One region of the Streptomyces sp. NPDC004561 genome, then DNA from elsewhere that is predicted to be linked to it. Evidence: riboswitches for the same ligand, from Rfam matches in the RefSeq annotation. Region 1 holds a riboswitch; each other region holds the start of a gene.

What was found. A riboswitch is a leader RNA that binds a small molecule or an ion and turns the genes downstream of it on or off. The one in region 1 is predicted to bind cyclic di-AMP.
Region 2: another riboswitch for cyclic di-AMP. It lies ahead of ACWEN3_RS40485 (M23 family metallopeptidase); the one in region 1 lies ahead of ACWEN3_RS12970 (M23 family metallopeptidase).
Region 3: another riboswitch for cyclic di-AMP. It lies ahead of ACWEN3_RS08840 (transglycosylase SLT domain-containing protein); the one in region 1 lies ahead of ACWEN3_RS12970 (M23 family metallopeptidase).
Region 4: another riboswitch for cyclic di-AMP. It lies ahead of ACWEN3_RS05525 (transglycosylase family protein); the one in region 1 lies ahead of ACWEN3_RS12970 (M23 family metallopeptidase).

The regions. Positions count from the first base shown of each region.
Region 1 is NZ_JBSGDB010000073.1:22,487-24,679, forward strand. It holds gene ACWEN3_RS12970 (M23 family metallopeptidase) at 1-991, opposite strand, end outside; cyclic di-AMP (ydaO/yuaA leader) riboswitch at 1,001-1,167, opposite strand; partial or broken gene ACWEN3_RS12975 (PP2C family protein-serine/threonine phosphatase) at 1,402-2,193, opposite strand, start outside.
Region 2 is NZ_JBSGDB010000552.1:3,099-5,291, reverse strand. It holds gene ACWEN3_RS40485 (M23 family metallopeptidase) at 1-901, opposite strand, end outside; cyclic di-AMP (ydaO/yuaA leader) riboswitch at 904-1,066, opposite strand; gene ACWEN3_RS40480 (alpha-galactosidase) at 1,369-2,193, opposite strand, start outside.
Region 3 is NZ_JBSGDB010000044.1:3,229-5,421, reverse strand. It holds gene ACWEN3_RS08845 (HAD family hydrolase) at 1-794, shown strand, start outside; gene ACWEN3_RS08840 (transglycosylase SLT domain-containing protein) at 814-1,293, opposite strand; cyclic di-AMP (ydaO/yuaA leader) riboswitch at 1,299-1,477, opposite strand; gene ACWEN3_RS08835 (polyprenyl synthetase family protein) at 2,120-2,193, shown strand, end outside.
Region 4 is NZ_JBSGDB010000024.1:8,048-10,240, reverse strand. It holds gene ACWEN3_RS05525 (transglycosylase family protein) at 203-892, opposite strand; cyclic di-AMP (ydaO/yuaA leader) riboswitch at 897-1,069, opposite strand; gene ACWEN3_RS05520 (transglycosylase family protein) at 1,253-2,193, opposite strand, start outside.

The DNA.
Region 1 (2,193 bases):
GGTGGACCTCCAGGTGGAGATGGGGTCCGGTGACGTTGCCGGTGGCGCCGACCCGCCCGATGACCTCGCCGGTGGAGACCTTCTGGCCGACCGAGACGTTGATCGAGGACTGGTGGCAGAACCACAGCTCCGTGCCGTCGTCCAGGGTGACGACCGTGCGGTAGCCGTAGGCGCCCGCCCAGCCTGCCTGGGTGACGGTGCCGCTGTGGACGGCCTTGATGAGGGTGCCGGTGGGGGCGGCGAAGTCGAGGCCTGTGTGGTAGCCGGAGGCCCACATGGCGCCGGGCTGCCCGAAGGTGCCGGTGATCGTGTACGAGACGACCGGGAGCGTGTACTCCTTGGCCAGCTCGGCGAGCCGCTTGGCCTCGGCCGCCTTCTTGGCGTCGGCGGCCGCCTGCCGGGCGTCGGCCTCCGCCTGCTTCTTGGCGTCGGCGGCCTTGGCGGCGGCGTCCTTCTCCGCCTGGGCGGCCGTCTCGGCGGTCTGCTTCTCGCCGGCGGCGAGCGCGGCGGCGGTGGCCCTGCTGTCGGCCTGGCCCTGCTGCCTGTCGGCCTGGGCCATGATCCGGTTGCGCAGCGCCTCGCCGGCGCCGGTGCTCTTGCCGCTGTCGGTGGCCGTCCGGCCGACGTTGCTGAGCGCGGTGTCGGTCGTGGCCTTGTGCGCGTCGGAGGAGCCGCCGCCGAAGAGGTGCTCCACGGAGGACAGGTCCGGCAGGGAGATGGAGACCGGGGGCTTGCCGGTGTTGGCGCTGGCCATGCCGCCCGCGCCGACCGCGGCGATCACGCCGACGCCGAGGACGGTGGAGCTGCGCGCGAAGCCGCCGCGCTGCTTGGCGACACGGTGCCGGCCGCGGAGCGGGGCGACGGAGTCCTCGGTGGGGTTCCACTCCTCCCAGGGGCCCTCGTCGCTGGGGAAGGAGCCGTAGCCGAAGGACTCGGAGTCACGCTGAGCCGGCACGAACGGGGCTTCTGGGGCAGGGCGGTTGGACGCCACGCGGGCGTGCTCCTTTCCTTCCTCCGCCTACCGGGTTAGCTGACGGGTTCGGAGCAGGAAGGTCTCCTACGCGCGTATATCGGACGTCGGCTCACCGAGTCGACGACGGTATCCGCGTGATTCACCCCAGGGTGGTGGTTCCCCGGTTCCCTTACGGGATTCGGCGCGTGCGCACGGAGCCGCCTCTTGTGACGGCTGGGACGACCGCGCTGCGTTATCGAACGTTAATAGACCCGGCTCTCACTTTCCAAGCCGTTCCGCTTGATCATTACGGCTTTCGGCCGCGGACTTACCGGTCAGGATCCCTGCAAACCGGGCGAGTTGGCCAAGGTTCATGAGTCACGCAGGTTTTGATGGTGACTCAGATGTTATGCGGAGGGCTTCCGTCCGATCACCCTGGGTGAAGACGGTCACGGGCGTCGCACGGCCAGCAGCGCCATGTCGTCCGCCATCCCGCCGCCGGAGTGCCGCCGCACCTCCTCGGCGAGCCGGCCGAGCAGCGCGCCGGGACCGGGGAAGACCCGTCCGGCGAGCCGCCGTTCGGGGTCGTAGAACCGGCCGTGGGCGTCCCGGGCCTCGGACAGGCCGTCGGTGTACAGCAGCAGGGTGGCCCCGCCGGGGAAGCCGGCCTCCAGGGCGCGGTCGGGCCACCTGCCCAGATCGCCCATCCCGAGCGGCAGCGCGGCCTCGGGCCCGGCCAGGGTGCGCAGGGAGCCGTCGGCGTGCAGCAGCAGCGGCGGCGGGTGGCCGCGGTTGACGATCCGTACGACCCCTTCGCCGTGCGGGAGTTCGACGAGGACGGCGGTGGTGAACCCCTCGAAGGCGTCGACGACGTCCCGCCGGGTGCCCTCGCGCGCGAGGGCCCGCTCCAGCCGCTGCGCCACCGCCTCCAGGTCGGCCTACTGCTCGGCGGCCTCCCGGAACGCCCCGATCACCACGGCCACGGCGGCGACCGCACCCATGCCCTTGCCGCGCACGTCCCCGACGACCAGCCGGACGCCGTACGGGCTGTCCTGCACGGCGTACAGGTCGCCGCCGATGAACGCGTCCTGCTGGGCCGCCTCGTACCGGGCCGCGATGTCGAGGCCGGCGATCCGCGCGGCCGGCTCCGGCAGCACGGCCCGCTGGGCGGCCTCGGCGATCTCCCGGGCGGAGGCGAGCCGCCGGTCGCCGCGGCGGACCACGCGGTTGATGGCGACGGC
Region 2 (2,193 bases), on a different contig from region 1:
GGAGGAGGTAGCCGACCGGGTCGATGTCGGAGCCGTAGTCGGGCGTGGTGCGGATCTCGAAGTGCAGGTGCGGGCCGGTGACGTTGCCGGTGGCGCCGGACAGGCCGAGCTGCTGCCCCTCGGTGACCGTCTGGCCGGCCCAGACGGAGAGCCGGGAGAGGTGGCCGTACTGGGCGTAGTAGCCGTCGTTCAGCCTGATGACGACCTGGTTGCCGTAGGCGCCGCCCCAGCCGGCGCTGACGACGGTGCCCGCGGCGACGGCCTTGACCTGGGTGCCGGTCGGCACGACGAAGTCGACGCCCGTGTGGTAGCCGCTGGACCACATGCCGCCGGCCACGTGGTACCTGGTGCCGATGGTGGCGCCGGTCACCGGGAGCGTGTAGCCGGTGGAGGTGACCTGCGGGGCCTGCTGGGCCTGCTGGGCCTGCTGGGTCGACTGGACCTGCGGGGCCGCGTGCGTGGCGGAGGGCTGCGGGGCGCCCGAGGAGTGCTGCGGGGCGGCGGTCTCGGTGCGGGCCGGCGCGGCCTCGCCGCCGAGCGTGAGCTTCAGGCCCGGGTGGATCAGCGACGGGTCGACGCCGACGGCCTGCCGGTTGTCGTCGTAGAGCCGGTGCCAGCCGCCGCGGACGTGCTGCTCGTAGGCGATCACCGAGAGGCAGTCGCCGGACTTGACCGTGTAGGTGCGCAGGGTCCGGCTCGGCTGCTGGGCGACGGTTTTCTGCACGGCCACCGGGAGGGACCGCACGGCCTTTCCGGTCACCGGCTGGGCCGTGGTGGCGGCGTGCGCCCCGGTGGCCCCGACGAGCGGGAGGGCCAGCGCGGCGCCACCGGTTCCGGCGACGGCGATGGAGCGGGAAAAACGCGGGGTCTTGGGACGTCGGTGCTTACCCTTGCCGGGCATGGCGCATTCCTCTCCGACGCCTGCGAGGTCAGCTGTCGGGTTCGGGCTGGAGCGGCCCGGCCGCGGTGCGCGGCTTCACCCCTAGCCTGTCGCGGAGACCGGACAGGCAGTCGTACCTGGTGGGTCCCCCGCTCCTGCCGAACGCGGGTCAAGTGTGTGGGGACTCCGGGCGGCGGCAGGATTCGGCGTTCCGTCCGGATGCGGGGTGAACGTAAGGGAGCAAGACGCGCGGAAACAAGCAGTGGATTCCCGGCGTCGGCGGTCCGGATGATCGAATGCGGGAATACACCATCACCCTGCGTGCATCCCCGCCCCTCCGTTCTGCGAATTCCCCATTTCCCCGCCGCGATTGCGCGGACACGACGCGCACACACGGTCACGAATATGACCCTCATCACGCCCCATCACGCCATGCCCCGTTATTACGTGGCGAGTTGTGATGAAGGAGCTGATTCAGGACAGGCGACTCAGATGCGGCACAACCGGAGAACCGTCGCATCCAGGTCACCCTTGAGTCCGGTGTGCAGCCCGTGGTGCAGCAGCACCGCACCCCGGTGCACTTCACCCGTTTCGCGACATTCGTACGACGCCGCCGGGTCGAGGCCGCGCAGCCGCACGGCCGGCACGGGCTCGCCGTAGCTCTGCGCCTGGAGGCAGGCGAGGACCACGGTCTCATCCTCCAGGAGGTACTGGACGGCGCTCAGCCCGCCCGCCGGGGGCCGCAGCCGGTACTGGTCGCCACGCTGGACGAGCGGCCGGATCTCCTTGTACAGCTCCACCCATCGCCGGGCCTCGGCCAGCTCCCCGTCGCTCCACTCGGTGAGGTCGCCGCCGACGCCGAGGACGCCCGCCATGGCACTGACGAAGCGGAACCGCAGCGAGCTGACCCTGCCGTTGAGCTGGGTGTTCGGGCTGTCGGTGACCCAGGCCGCCATGACCCGGGCGGGGTGGATCTGGCTGAACCCGTGCTGGATGGCCAGCCGGTCCAGCGGGTCGGTGTTGTCGGAGGTCCACACCTGGTCGGTGCGGCTCAGCACCCCGAGGTCGATCCGGCCGCCACCGCCCGAGCAGGACTCGAAGGCGACGCCGGGGTGGGCGGCGCGCAGCCGGTCCAGCAGGGCGTACAGGGCGCGGACGTGGTCCACCCACAGCCGCTGCGGGTACGGCTCGCCGGGCCAGCCGGCGTCGGTGAAGCAGCGGTTGAAGTCCCACTTCACGTAGTCGACAGGGGCGCTGGAGAGCAGGGCGTCCAACTGCTCCCACAGGTACTGCTGGACGTCCTCGCGGGCGAG
Region 3 (2,193 bases), on a different contig from region 1:
CCGACCTGGACGGAACGCTGCTGCGTGGCGACGACACCGTCTCCGAACGGTCGCTCGCCGCGCTCGCGCGGGTGGGGCGGGCCGGTGCCAGGCACCTGGTGGTGACCGGCCGCCCGGCCCCCAGGGTGCGGCCCCTGCTGGCGGACCTCGGCTGCACGGGGCTCGCGGTGTGCGGGCAGGGCGCGCAGGTCTACGACGCCGGGGCCGACCGCCTGTTGTGGTCGGTCCGGCTGGACCGGGAGCTGGCCGAGACCGCGCTCGGCAAGATCGAGGCCGAGGTGGGGCAGGTGTACGCGGCGGTCGACCAGGACGGCGTGGACGGGCTCACGCTGATCGAACCCGGCTATCTGATGCCCCACCCGACCCTGCCCGCGGTACGGGTGGACCGGCGCGACGACCTGTGGGGCGAGCCCATCAGCAAGGTGCTGCTGCGCCACGCCACGGTGCCGGACGACGAGTTGGCGGCCATCGCGCGCGGGGTGGTGGGTTCGCTGGCGACGGTCACCATGTCGGGGCCGGGGACGGTGGAACTCCAGCCGTGCGGGGTGACCAAGGCGACCGGGCTGGCGCTGGCCGCCGAGCGGCTGGGGATCGGTGCCGAACGGGCCCTGGCGTTCGGGGACATGCCGAACGACATCCCGATGTTCGACTGGGCCGGACACGGGGTCGCCATGGCCAACGCCCACGCGGAACTCAAGGCCGTCGCGGATGAGGTCACCTCGTCGAACGAGGACGACGGCATCGCCGTCGTCCTCGAAAGACTGTTCCCGACCGACTGGCCGGGATATCAGTAGTGCCTGCCGCGAGCGCCGATCAGTAGGCGCTGTTGACGTGGTCGATCGACCCGTAGCGCGCGGCCGCGTAGTTGCAGGCGGCGGTGATGTTGGCGACCGGGTCGTAGATGTTGAACGAGGTTCCGGCCACGTGGTACGCGTTGAACGTCGGGTCGATGACCTGGAGCAGGCCCTTGGACGGGATGCCCTTGGCCGCGTTGGAGTCCCACAGGTTGATGGCGTTCGGGTTGCCCGAGGACTCCCGCATGACGTTGCGGTAGATGCCGTTGTAGGAGCCGGGGATGCCCTTCTGGGCCATGATCGCGAGCGACTCGCGGATCCAGCCGTTGAGGTTGTTCGGGTAGCCGGCGGGGGTGGTGGAGACCGTCGGGGCCGCGGTGGTGGCCGCGGCGGCGCTGGTCGCTCCGATGAGCGGCATGGCGAGAACGGCGGCACCGGTACCGGCGACGGCGATCATGCGGACGAGGCGGGTGCGGCGGGACTGAGCGGCAGCAGGCATGGGGGTGTTCCTCTCCGGCGCCTGCGAGGTGAGCTGTCGGGTTCGGGCTGGGAGGTGCCCGGCCGTGTCCTGAAGGGACACGACTTAACCCCAAGCCGTTCCGGCGCGACATGTGCCGTCCGGTCCGGCGACTTACCTGGGTCCCCCGCTCCTGCCGTGCGAATGAGTTCGTCGATGGGTTACGTGGGCGGCGGCAGGATTCGGCGTCCGCCCGACGGGTCGGGAACGTATGCGAGAGCACATGTCGGGAACAAGTGCCTGATTCACACAACGCACTATTTGACCTTGGTCTGTGCCGTATGGGGTACTTGATCCTTTGCGGTTGCCAACCCTCAACTCGCCGAGGCGCAGGGGGAGAACGCCCGGCAGGGCGGCCGGGCGCTCCGATGAGCGCGCGTGACCCAATTCACGAAATAGCAAATGGCGCTAATTCGGACATGGGCGATTCGGGCGACCCGGCCCGGGGGTGTGGGTGCGGTGGAACCACTGACGCCGTGTCCGTCGTTCTCGTAGTGGCCGGAGCGTGGAGGGAGGTGGGGGGATGGGGCCACTCGGGTGTACGTCGGGGTGGGCTCACCCGAGATGCGGGGTTACTCCATCTATTTGCCGATTCGATACAAAGCTCTCTGATGCCTGGTTAGTCGATGAATGTCCGTTCTTACCGGATGATCAAAAAGGTGCCGGTCATGATCGATGCCGTCTGGGCTGGAGCCGTGGGCGCTATCGGTGATCGAAACAGGACCGGATACGCTGACTTGAGTGATGGCAGCGACCTATCGACAAACCGTGTAAGCGCCAGCAGACACCAGCAGACAGGAGACCCCTCGTGACCGTCGTCGGGCCGTTCGGGCTGAGCGTGCGGGACCAGGCTCTGGAAGCCGATGTCCAGGCCGGATTGGC
Region 4 (2,193 bases), on a different contig from region 1:
GGGGTCGCGGGTGAAGAACGGGGAAAGGGCCGGGGGCTGGCGCCGAGACGGCTCCGGACATGAAGAAACCCCGCCCCGGTGCGTACGGGGGAACACGCACCGGGGCGGGGAGCCCGTGGGGACGGGGGTACGGTCCCTCACTCGGCCCTCAGTGCGCGGGCCTGGTGTGTGAGGGTGCTGCGGGTCCGTCCGGAACCGGATGTCACTTCAGGTGCAGCTGCTGACCCGGGTAGATGAGGTCGGCGTTCTGGACGATGCCCTTGTTCAGCTCGAACAGCTTCTCCCAGCCGCCCTGGACGTGGTGCGCGGCGGCGATGGAGCTGAGGGTGTCACCGGTGACGACCTTGTACTCGCCGTCGCCCTTCTTGACCTTCTTGCCGGTCGGGGTGGTGACGGTCTTGGTCACGCTCGGACGCTTGGCGGAGCGGTTGGCGGCCAGCTTCTCGGTGGAGCGGGTGGCGGTGCCGGCGCTCGACGAGGTGCTCTTCGACGAGGTGGTGGGGGCGGAGCCGTTGTACGGGCTGCTGGACAGGCCCGTGCCGCAGACCGGCCAGGCGCCCTTGCCCTGCGCGGCGAGGACCTTCTCGGCGACGGCTATCTGCTGCGCCTTGCCGGCCTCGTTGGCCTGCGCGGCGTACTGGGTGCCGCCGTACGCGGCCCAGGTGGAGGCCGAGAACTGCAGACCGCCGTAGTAGCCGTTGCCGGTGTTGATGGACCAGTTGCCGCCGGACTCGCACTGGGCGACCGCGTCCCACTGGGAGGCGGTGGCGGCGGAGGCGCTGCCGGCCGCCATCAGCGGGGCGGCGACGACGGCGCCGGTGACACCGGCGAGCGTGACGGCGCGGACGGCCTTGGACGGACGACGGTGCTTGCCCTTGCCGGAAAACAGCATGGATCGATCCCCTCACCGACGCCTGCGAGGTGAGCTGTCGGGTTCGGGCCGGTTGAGTTGCCCGGCCGCACACTCGCTTTCGCGAGGTGCGGCTTCACCCCCAGCCGGTCCGGCGTCAACCACCGGGCCCGGCACTTACCTTGGGTCCCCCGCTCCTGCCCACGGCGCTCGAAGCGACGACTGTTCCCGGGCAGCCGCTGGCAGGATTCGGCGTGTGCGGCAGCCGGGGCTCGTGATGACGAGCGGTCCTGACCGTAGACACGTGATCCGGGGAATTTCAAAGACGATCAGGGCTTCTGAGACTCATCCCACACTTTCCCCGAACCGGACATTAGCCGTGAAACGGGGCGTCAACTCCCGCTACTTTCCACCCTTTTCCACACCCACGTCCAGGGTCTGACCGGCGGAGATGTCGTCGGGGTCGGCGCCGATGGCCTTCTTGTTGGCGTCATAGAGCGCGCGCCATCCGCCGTCGACGCCAAGGGAGTCGGCGATGGAGGCGAGGGTGTCGCCCTCGCGGACGGTGTAGGTGTCCGTCCCGCGGGAGGCGTGCCGGGCCGGCGAGGTGTCGTTCTGACCGTTTGACGTGCTTTCATCCGCACTGCCACCCCGGTGCCGTCCGCCACTGCTGAGCGCGCCGGTGTCGACCAGGCTCCAGGAACCGCCGGTCTGCTGGGAATTGTCCGAGTCGTCGGCCGGCGGGATGGTCGCGGAGGCGTCACCGCTCCCCTGCGGGGTCCCACTGCCGGGCAAGGCGGACTTGTCCGACTTGGGGGCGTTCTGCTCCGGAGTGCCGGTGGTCTTGCCCGGATCCTTGGTGGCGCCCTTGCCGTGGCCGGGGACCGGCGTGGCGGTCGGACCGGAGGAGGGGCCGGTGCCGGTGCCGGTGCCGGAGCCGGAGTTGGCGTCGGAGCCGGAGCCGGAGCCGGAGCCGGACGAAGAGGACGAATTCGACAGGCCGGACGAGTCGGAGTTCTCGTCCGATCCGGACGAGTCACCCGAACCGTGGCCGTGACCGGAGCCGCCGACGCCCGGGTCGACGTGCACGGACGCCGAGTTCGAGGTCAGTCCGGACAGCAGGGCGCAGGTGGCCCAGGGGGTCGTGCCCTTGTCGGCGAGGATCTTCTCGGCGACGGCGATCTGCTGCGAGCGGCTGGCCTGGTCGGCGCTGGACGCGTACTGGGTGCCCCCGTACGCGTTCCAGTCGTCCTGGGATATCTGCAGGCCGCCGAAGTAGCCGTTGCCGGTGTCCGCGCTCCAGGAGCCGCCGCTCTCGCACTCGGCCACCTTGTCCCACGTGG